2 regions of the Microbacterium phycohabitans genome follow, and region 1 is predicted to be linked to the other one. Evidence: predicted binding sites of a transcription regulator. Region 1 holds the regulator's gene; the other holds the start of a gene.
The links. The regulator LexA, encoded in region 1, represses DNA repair genes until DNA is damaged. The targets are predictions, from matches to a motif close to TCGAACANNTGTTCGA.
Positions count from the first base shown of each region.

Region 2: imuA' (DnaE2-dependent mutagenesis accessory factor ImuA') is a predicted target of LexA. The motif match lies at 1,636-1,651, and genes of this name have one in related genera.

Region 1 is NZ_JAWDIT010000001.1:71,606-76,023, reverse strand. Features, by position in the region: gene RWH44_RS00385 (S9 family peptidase) at 1-1,457, opposite strand, end outside; gene lexA (transcriptional repressor LexA) at 1,684-2,373, opposite strand; gene RWH44_RS00375 (LysM peptidoglycan-binding domain-containing protein) at 2,632-2,982, shown strand; gene RWH44_RS00370 (histidinol-phosphate transaminase) at 3,066-4,160, shown strand; gene hisB (imidazoleglycerol-phosphate dehydratase HisB) at 4,157-4,418, shown strand, end outside.
Region 2 is NZ_JAWDIT010000004.1:280,690-285,107, reverse strand. Features, by position in the region: gene RWH44_RS12675 (DNA polymerase Y family protein) at 1-897, opposite strand, end outside; gene imuA' (DnaE2-dependent mutagenesis accessory factor ImuA') at 897-1,613, opposite strand; gene RWH44_RS12665 (glycosyltransferase family 2 protein) at 1,977-3,893, shown strand; gene RWH44_RS12660 (STAS domain-containing protein) at 3,895-4,230, shown strand; gene RWH44_RS12655 (ATP-binding protein) at 4,223-4,418, shown strand, end outside.

The sequences.
Region 1 (4,418 bases):
AGCACCGTCCAGCCGCCGGCCGAGCCGCCCGCGATGGCGAGACGATCGGGGTCGGCGAGTCCCGCCTCGGCCAGGGCGGATGCCGCCGCGGCCACGTCGTCGACGTCGACCACGCCCCACTGGCCCTTCAGGCGGTCCCGATAGGCGCGACCGTAGCCCGTCGAACCGCCGTAGTTGACGTCGAGGACGCCGATTCCGCGGCTGGTGAAGAACGCCGTCTTGGCCGAGGGGGCGGGACCGACGTGCGAGGTGGGTCCGCCGTGGACGAGCACGACGTACGGGGGGCGCTCGCCCGCGACCGGAGCGACGTCGGGGTTGGTGGGGGCGTAGGCGAAGGCGTGCACCGGGCCGTGCGGGCCGTCGGTGGAGAGCGCGCGGGCGGTCGGCATCCACTCGTCACCCCACGATGCGGCGCCGCCCGTCACCAGGTCGACCAGGCCGGAATCGAGGTCGACGAGCCAGAGGCCCGACCGTCCGCCGGCATCGGAACCCGAGACGAGCACGCGCGCGCCCCGCACGTCGTCGACGGCGGCGCCGGCCACGACCGGGACGTCGAGGGGGCGGATGCCGCTCGGGGCGATCTCGACGATCTCGTCGGCGCCGTTCGTGCGCACGGCGACGACGCGCCCGTCGTCGGCCGCCCCGAACCACCGGGTTCCGAGAACCCACAGGCCGCCGCCGGTGTCGGCGTCGGCGGGCGCGAGGGGCTGCGCATCGCCGTCGAGCGGTCGGCGGAAGAGGTTCCACCGCCCGTCCGGGTCATCGGCGTAGAGCAGCTCGTCGTCCGCGATCCACACGGGTTGCAGAGGTGCGCGGTGCGAGCCGCCCGCGACGTCGTGGACGGAACCCGTCTCGAGGTCGACGACGCGCAGCACCGTGGCATCCCACGGCATGTCGGGGTGATCCCACGCGACCCAGGCCAGGCGGCGCCCGTCGGGGGAGAGGGCCGGTTGGGCGAGGAAGTCGCTGCCCTCGGCGAGGACCTCGGCCGGTCCGTCGAGCGGGATGCGCACGATCGCCCGGTCGGGCACGCGCGACGAGCCGTGGGTCTCGCGGACGGCGAGGAGCGCGCCGTGCTCCCAGCGCAGGCCGCCGTGGCGTACGGCGTCGTCGGCCGAAGTGAGGGGCCGTGCGGTCTCGCCCGGGCGGAGCGCGTAGACGCGCTGGTCGGTCTTCTCGACGTAGTAGAGCTCCCCGTCGTCGGACGCCGTCCAGGCGCCGCCGCCGTACTCGTGCACGGCCGATCGCGCGTTCGCGGGGGCGGGGAGCACCGTCTCGACGGAGCCGTCGCCGCGGCGACGCTTCACCGCGACGCGGCCGGCCTCGTGGGGGACGGACTCGCCCCACCACACCTCGTCGCCGACGAGTCGGGCCCCGTCGACGCGGGGCGAGGCCTGCGCGACCGACTCGGGGGTGATGGGCGAGGGCCAGGAACCGTACGGGAGGGTGTCAGCCATGAGTCCAGCCTAGGGACAGCCCCCGACACCGGCGGGCGGCGGCGTCGGTGCAGCGGTGCGACAGGCGGACCCCGCACCCGCGCGAGGTCGCGCGGGCGGGGTCAGGCCCCGACGATCCGCTTCTGCACGCCGAGAGCGCTCAGCCAGTCCCTGATGACCTGCCGTTGGCCGTCGTCGCACGTGTAGCCGTAGCCGAGGCGCACCTCCCGTGCGACGGTGCGGCGGATCAGACCGCGCGCAGCACGGCGACGATGCGGCCGAGCACGACGGCCTCGTCGCCCAGGATCGGCTCGAATGCGCTATTGCGGGGCAGCAGCCACGTGTGGCCGTCGCGGCGGCGGAACGTCTTCACGGTCGCCTCGCCGTCGAGCATCGCGGCGACGATCTCGCCGTTCTCGGCCGTGGCCTGGGAGCGCACGACCACCCAATCGCCGTCGCAGATCGCGGCGTCGATCATCGAGTCGCCCGACACCTTGAGCATGAACAGCTCGCCCTTGCCCACCAGCTGGCGGGGGAGGGGGAAGATCTCCTCCACCTGCTGATCGGCGGTGATGGGCACGCCCGCGGCGATGCGGCCGACGAGGGGCACGAGGGCGGCATCGCCCAGCGCGGGGGCCGTGTCGGCGGGGTTCTCGGCCGCGGCTCCGGGGAGGTCGATCAAGACCTCCATCGCCCGCGTCTTGCCGGGATCGCGCCGCAGGTAGCCGCTCAGCTCGAGCTGGTTGAGCTGGTGGGTCACGCTCGACAGCGACTTCAAGCCGACGGCGTCGCCGATCTCGCGCATGCTCGGCGGGTAGCCGTGCCGCGCGATCGACCGCTGGATGACCTCGAGGATGGCGAGCTGCTTGTCGCTGAGGTTCTTGCGTCGCCGAGTCTGCGGACGTTCGCGGCCGGCGGCGGTCGTCGCGTCGGTCATCTGTGCTCCCCTCGCGCCGCGGTCGATGCGGCGGAAATTCGAATGTCGGAGGTTGGTGATGAGGTCTCCGTGTCGAAACCGTATCCGGTCAACGAGCCGAAACACACGGAACGGCGCGCGTGTCGCGTTCGATCCGTCTGCGACATCCGCGGTCTTGACACATCGAAAGTATCGAAGATAGATTCGGAATATAGATTCGCACTCCCGCCCTCCCGGCCGAGGGCGGGGTGCGAATCTCTCCCCACCGAGGAGCACATCATGAGCAGCATCGCCATCACCGCACCGACCACCCGCCTGCGCATCACCGCTCGCGGCCGCCGCGTCCTCGCGTTCCTGGTCGCCCTTCCCCTCGCCATCGCCCTGGGGTTCGCCGTCGTCGGCGGGGGAGCCGCGCTCGCATCGAACGAGGCGGGAGCACCCGCGGGGTCGTTCACCGAGATCACCGTGATGAGCGGCGAGACCCTGTGGTCGATCGCCGAAGAGCTCGCGCCCGCGGCCGACCCGCGCGACGTGATCGCCCAGATCACGCGCCTCAACGCCCTGTCGGGCGGGTCCGTCACGGCCGGTCAGCGCATCGCGATCCCGGCCGAATACGCGCCGACGAACTGACCGCCCGAAAGCGATCGATGTCGGCGGTCGGCGTCGTCGGCCCGAGGCGTGAGCGTGAGCCGCCGAGGTCGTCGCCGCCTACGATGGGTGAGGTGAACGTACGCCTCGACGACCTCCCGCTTCGCGACGATCTCCGGGGCATGACGCCCTACGGGGCACCGCAGGCCGCGCTGCCCGTTGCACTGAACGTGAACGAGAACACGCATCCCGTTCCGTCCGAGGTCGCCGACGACATCCTGGATGCCGTGGCTCGAGCCCTTCGCGACGTCAACCGGTATCCCGACCGCGAGTTCACCACCCTCCGCGAGGCTTTCGCGCAGTACCTCGGCCACGGCCTGAATCCCGACCAGATCTGGGCGGCCAACGGATCGAACGAGGTCCTGCAGCACATCCTCCAGGCTTTCGGAGGGCCCGGCCGCAGCGCCATGGGCTTCGCGCCCACGTACTCCATGTACCCGATCCTCACCCGCGCCACCGGCGCGCGGTGGATCGCGGGGGAGCGGGAGCACGACTTCACGCTCTCCGCCGAGTCCGCGGCGGCGCAGGTCCGTGAGCAGCGCCCCGACATCGTCTTCCTCTGCGCCCCCAACAACCCCACGGGTACGCCCCTGCGCCTCGACGTCGTCGAGGCCGTCTACGACGCCTTCGACGGCGTCGTCATCGTCGACGAGGCGTACGAGGAGTTCGCCCCGCGCGACGAGCCCTCGGCGATCTCGCTCCTGCCCGGTCGCCCGCGCCTGGTCGTCTCTCGCACGATGAGCAAGGCGTTCGCGTTCGCGGGAGCCCGCGTGGGGTACCTCGCCGCCGATCCGGTGTTCGTCGACGCGCTCCGTCTGGTGCGCCTGCCGTACCACCTCAGCGCCCTCACACAGGCGGCCGCGACCGCGGCCCTCGCCCACGCCGACACGATGCTGTCGATGGTCGACGAGATCGTCGCGCAGCGCGACCGCATCTCGGCGACCGTCTCCGCTCTGGGCTACACGGCGCACGAGTCGTGGACCAACTTCGTCCTGTTCGGCGGGGTCGACGATCCCGCCGCGACGTGGAAGGCCCTCTACGACCGCGGCGTGCTGATCCGCGACGTCGGCATCGCACACCACCTCCGCGTCTCGGCCGGGACGGCCGACGAGACCACCGCCTTTCTCGACGCCCTCGCCTCGATAGGATCCCGAGCATGACCGCCCCCGCCACCCCCCGCACCGCCTCGATCACCCGCGAGACGAGCGAATCCCGCGTCGAGCTCGAGCTCGACCTCGACGGTCGCGGCGTCAGCGACATCTCCACGAGCGTGCCGTTCTTCGACCACATGCTGACGGCGTTCGCGAAGCACTCGCTCACCGACCTGCGCGTGCGCGCGACGGGTGACACCCACATCGACGCCCACCACACGGTCGAGGACACCTCGATCGTGCTCGGCCAGGCCATCCGGCAGGCCC
Region 2 (4,418 bases), on a different contig from region 1:
CACGCGCTCGCTGCGCTCGCCCCGTTCGCCGGTGAGGACGACACGCAGCTCGGTGCACACCAGGTCGTGCGCGCCGAGGCGAGCGATGAACTCCTCGGCCGCCACGCGCACGCCGAAGGCGATCTGGTCGGCCAGCTCGAGAGGGGGCTCGAAGGCGACGTCTCGGTGCAGCTCGGGCGGGGGTGTGCGCGGCTGCACCGGCTGCGAGTCGAGACCTCCCGCCAGGGCGTGCAGACGCACCCCCCGCTCGCCGAAGCGCTCCCGCACCCTCTCGACCGGGAGGCCCGCCAGCTCGCCCAGGGTGTGCACCCCCAAGCGCGAGAGGAGGCTGCCGAACTCGTCGTCGTCGAGGGTCGCGATCGACAGCGGCGCGAGGAAGGCTCCCGCCTCTCCCGGCGGAACGACGCGCACGGGCTCGTCGACACCGGCAGTACGCGCCGCCTGCTCGGCGGTGAAGACGCCGTCGGCCACGCTCGCCCGCACCCCGGCGAACCCGTCGTCGTCGAGCAGGCGGAGCAGCTTGCGCGCCGCCTCGAGCTCGCCCCCGTAATAGCGAGCCGGACCCCGGGCCCGTAAGGCGCACAGCCCCGGACGCACCACCTGCACCCCGGGGGCGTGCTCCTCGACGCGAGCGACGACGGGGGCGAAAGCGCGGGCATCGCGCACGGGGTCGGCGGGCACCACCTGCAGCCCGGGGCACAGGGCCTGCGCGTCGCGCCGCTTCTGCCCGCGTCGCACGCCCTGCGCGCGAGCCGCCCACGAGCACGCGACGACGACGTTGTTCGCGAACACCGCCACCGCGGCATCCGGCTTCGGAGGAGACACGGCCTCGCGCACGAACGCCGTGATCGGCCAGTCGGGGAACCACAGCACGAGACTGCGCGTCGGCGCCGCCATCAGCCCACCGCCCGCACGGGGTAGGCCTCGCGCTCGCGGGGCACGAGGCGCTCGGCGGGGGCGCCCAGCAGCTCGATCGAGCCATCGGCCGCGGGCAACAGCATGCGGGCGCGGCGGGCGTTCGGCGAGCGACGACTGCTGACCGACACCGTGAGCTCGCGACCGGCCAGGTAGCCGTGCCCCTGTCCGAGCCCGGTCCAGTGCGGGTCGGCCACGTCGATCACGGCCTCCGCCTGCGGCCACGCGCCCTGCACCAGCAGCACCGACCCCCGGTCGCGCAGTCGCGCCGCCAGCCGGGTGGTCTCGGCCCCTCCCCGCGCGGCCGGGGAACCGACGGGCGGACGCACGGCCACCACGGGGAGCACCTCGGTGATCGTCGCGGTCACCGCGAGCCAGCGCGGTCCGGGGTCGGGGATGAAGACGAGCCGGTCGAGATCGAGCCCGTACTTCTCGGCCGCCTCGGCCCCGAGCTCGGGCATGCCGATGACCCCGCACCACGCGCCGTCTTGCGAGGGACGCGCCATGAGGGCCAGCAGGAGGGATGCCGAGCGGGCGAGCGCGTACGCCGATCCCGAGCGCAGCCCCCCGCCGGGCAGCAGCGACGAGAACGCCGGATGCGTGGGCAGCACGGGGGCGTCCATGCGCCGCCCCTGCATGCGCTCGAGGCGATCGCGCAGCGCGGTGATGTCGGGTACGGCCTGTACCTGGTCTCTCACGATCGCCCTCACTCCCACAGGTTAGAACATGTGTTCTAGTGTCTCAATCCCTGTGGTCGAAGATACGATCGACCTCCGACATCGCCGGATCATCGGGCCCGTCGCGATGCATCAGCCGGGTCGGACCCGCCGCGTCGTATCCCTCACGACGGAACCCGCCGCAACGAACCCGTGTCCGCGGGAGCGTACCCTCTCGTCCCGACGACGCGCGCGTCAAGGATCGACGACAGACCCCGTCTTCCATAGAAGATGAACAGCGACGGAAGGTCCCCCCAATTGGTCGTCGAAACAACGATCCGCCGCGATGATCTGCGGCGGGATGCCAGGCGTCGTGATGTCTCGCGCACACGACGCCTCGCCCTGGTGCGCGTGATCGTCATCCTGTCGGCTGCGACGGGCCTGAACTACATCACATGGCGGTGGCTGGCGTCGGTCAACTGGGAGTCCTGGTGGATCGCGGTCCCCCTCGTGCTCGCCGAGACCTACAGTCTCATCGACTCGCTCCTCTTCGGCCTCGGCGCCTGGCGACTGCGCGAGCGGCACGATGCTCCCCCGCTGCAGCACGAGGTGACGGTCGACGTCCTCGTGACCACCTACAACGAGCCCCTCGATCTCGTCATGGAGACCGCACGCGCGGCCAAGGCGATCCGCTACCCCCACGAGACCTGGATCCTCGACGACGGCGACCGCCCCGAACTGCGCGCCCTCGCCGAGGCCGAGGGCATCGGCGTCATCACCCGTTCGGAGGCGTGGCGCAACAGGCCGCGTCACGCCAAGGCCGGCAACCTCAACAACGCCCTGATGGTGACCGAGGGCGAGTTCTTCCTCATCCTGGATGCCGACCAGATCCCGTCCCCCGACATCCTCGACCGCACGCTCGGCTGGTTCGAAGACGACCGCGTCGCCCTGGTCCAGACGCCGCAGTGGTTCACCAACGTCCCCGCGAGCGATCCGCTCGGCAGTCAGGCACCGCTGTTCTACGGACCCATCCAGCAGTCCAAGGACGGGTGGAACGCCGCCTTCTTCTGCGGCTCTAACGCCATCCTGCGCCGCGAGGCCCTCATGCAACTCGGCGTCTCGCGCTACGTCGGCGAGGTCACGCTCGCGGTCAACCGCGGCATCCGCTCCTCGCGTCGCGTGCTCGCCCGCGCGCGGCGCGAGCACGCGTCCGACGCCCGCATCGTGGCATCCCTCGATCGCGTCTCCCGCGCGCTCGACGACCTGAAGGCCGGGATCGCGCGCGGCGACGCCCTGGCCGACCTGACCTACGGGTTCCAGCGGCAGATCGTGGCGGTGCGCCGGGAACTCGCCGATCAGGACATCGCCGACGTGCGCGCCGAACTCGCCGAGCTGGCCGAGGTGACGGGCGACCCCGCCGCCCTCGCGGCGATCGACGACCTCGCTCTCGAAGCCCTCGGCGAGCGCAGCCTGTCGCCCCTGGCCGCGGTGGAGTCGGTCAGCATGCTCGTGGAGTCCTTCGACGTGGGACGCGAGGAAGAGGCGCAGGCCATCATGCCGCTGGCCACGATCTCGGTCACCGAGGACATGGCCACCTCGATGCGTCTGCACGGCCTGGGGTGGAAGTCGGTCTACCACGACGAGGTGCTCGCGAAGGGCCTCGCCCCGGAGGACCTCCCCACCATGCTCACCCAGCGCCTGCGCTGGGCGCAGGGCACGATGCAGGTCATGTTCCGCGAGAACCCGCTCGTGCAGAAGGGCATGAACTGGGGACAGCGTCTGATGTACTTCGGCACGATGTGGAGCTACCTGTCGGGGTTCGCCGCGATCGTGTACGTCGCCGCGCCGGTGCTGTACCTGTCATTTGGAGTCATGCCCGTCCAGGCGTGGAGCGTGGATTTCTTCGCCCGCTTCATCCCCTTCTTCGTCATCAACCAGGTGCTGTTCCTGGTGGTCGCCAACGGCCGACCGACCTGGAGGGGCGCGCAGTACTCGCTCGCCCTGTTCCCTGTGTGGATCCGCTCCGTCACGAGCGCGTTCGACAACGTCTACCGCGGTCGTTCGCTCGGGTTCTCGGTCACCCCGAAGACCCGCTCGGTCGAGAACCGCCCCCGCTGGGACCTCGTCAAGCCGCAGCTGTGGGTGATGGTCGCCCTCGTCGCCTCGCTCGGCGTCGTGGCCGTGCGGTACGCCGCGGGGCAGGCCGAGGGCATCGCTCCGCTGATCAACATCGCGTGGGTCCTCTACGACCTCGCCGTCTTCAGCATCATCGTCCGCGCGGTGCTGTACTCCGCCTCCGATCACCAACCGAAAGGTTACTGACATGCTCCAGGTCGACATCGATCCCCGTGCCGACGGGACGGTCGTGACGCCGCGCGGCCGTTTGACGATGGTCTCGGCGAAGTCGTTCCGCGAAACGGTCACCGCCGAGATCACCCGCGGCAAGGGCGGCATCGTGGTGGTGGACCTCTCGCAGACCGAGTTCGTCGACTCGTCGGGCCTCGGCGCGCTCGTGGCCTGCCTGAAGACCGCGCGCCAAGCGGGCGGCGACCTCCGCCTCGCGGCGCCGAGCGAGCAGGTCACGATGGTTCTCGGTCTCACCAACCTCGACCGGGTCCTGCGCCCGCGTCCGAGCGTCGACGAGGCCCTCCGTGACTGAGTCCGAAGCACGCCGCTCCCTCGACGCGGCCGTCGTCCCGGCGAGCCTCGACGCCATCTTCGACCTGCTCGCCGAGTGGTGGGAGGAGGTCGGCGAGGTGGCGCCGATGACGAGGTTCGGCTTCGAGACCGCGGTCATCGAGATCGCCGGCAACATCGTCGAGCACTCGCGCGGCGAGTCCGACGAGC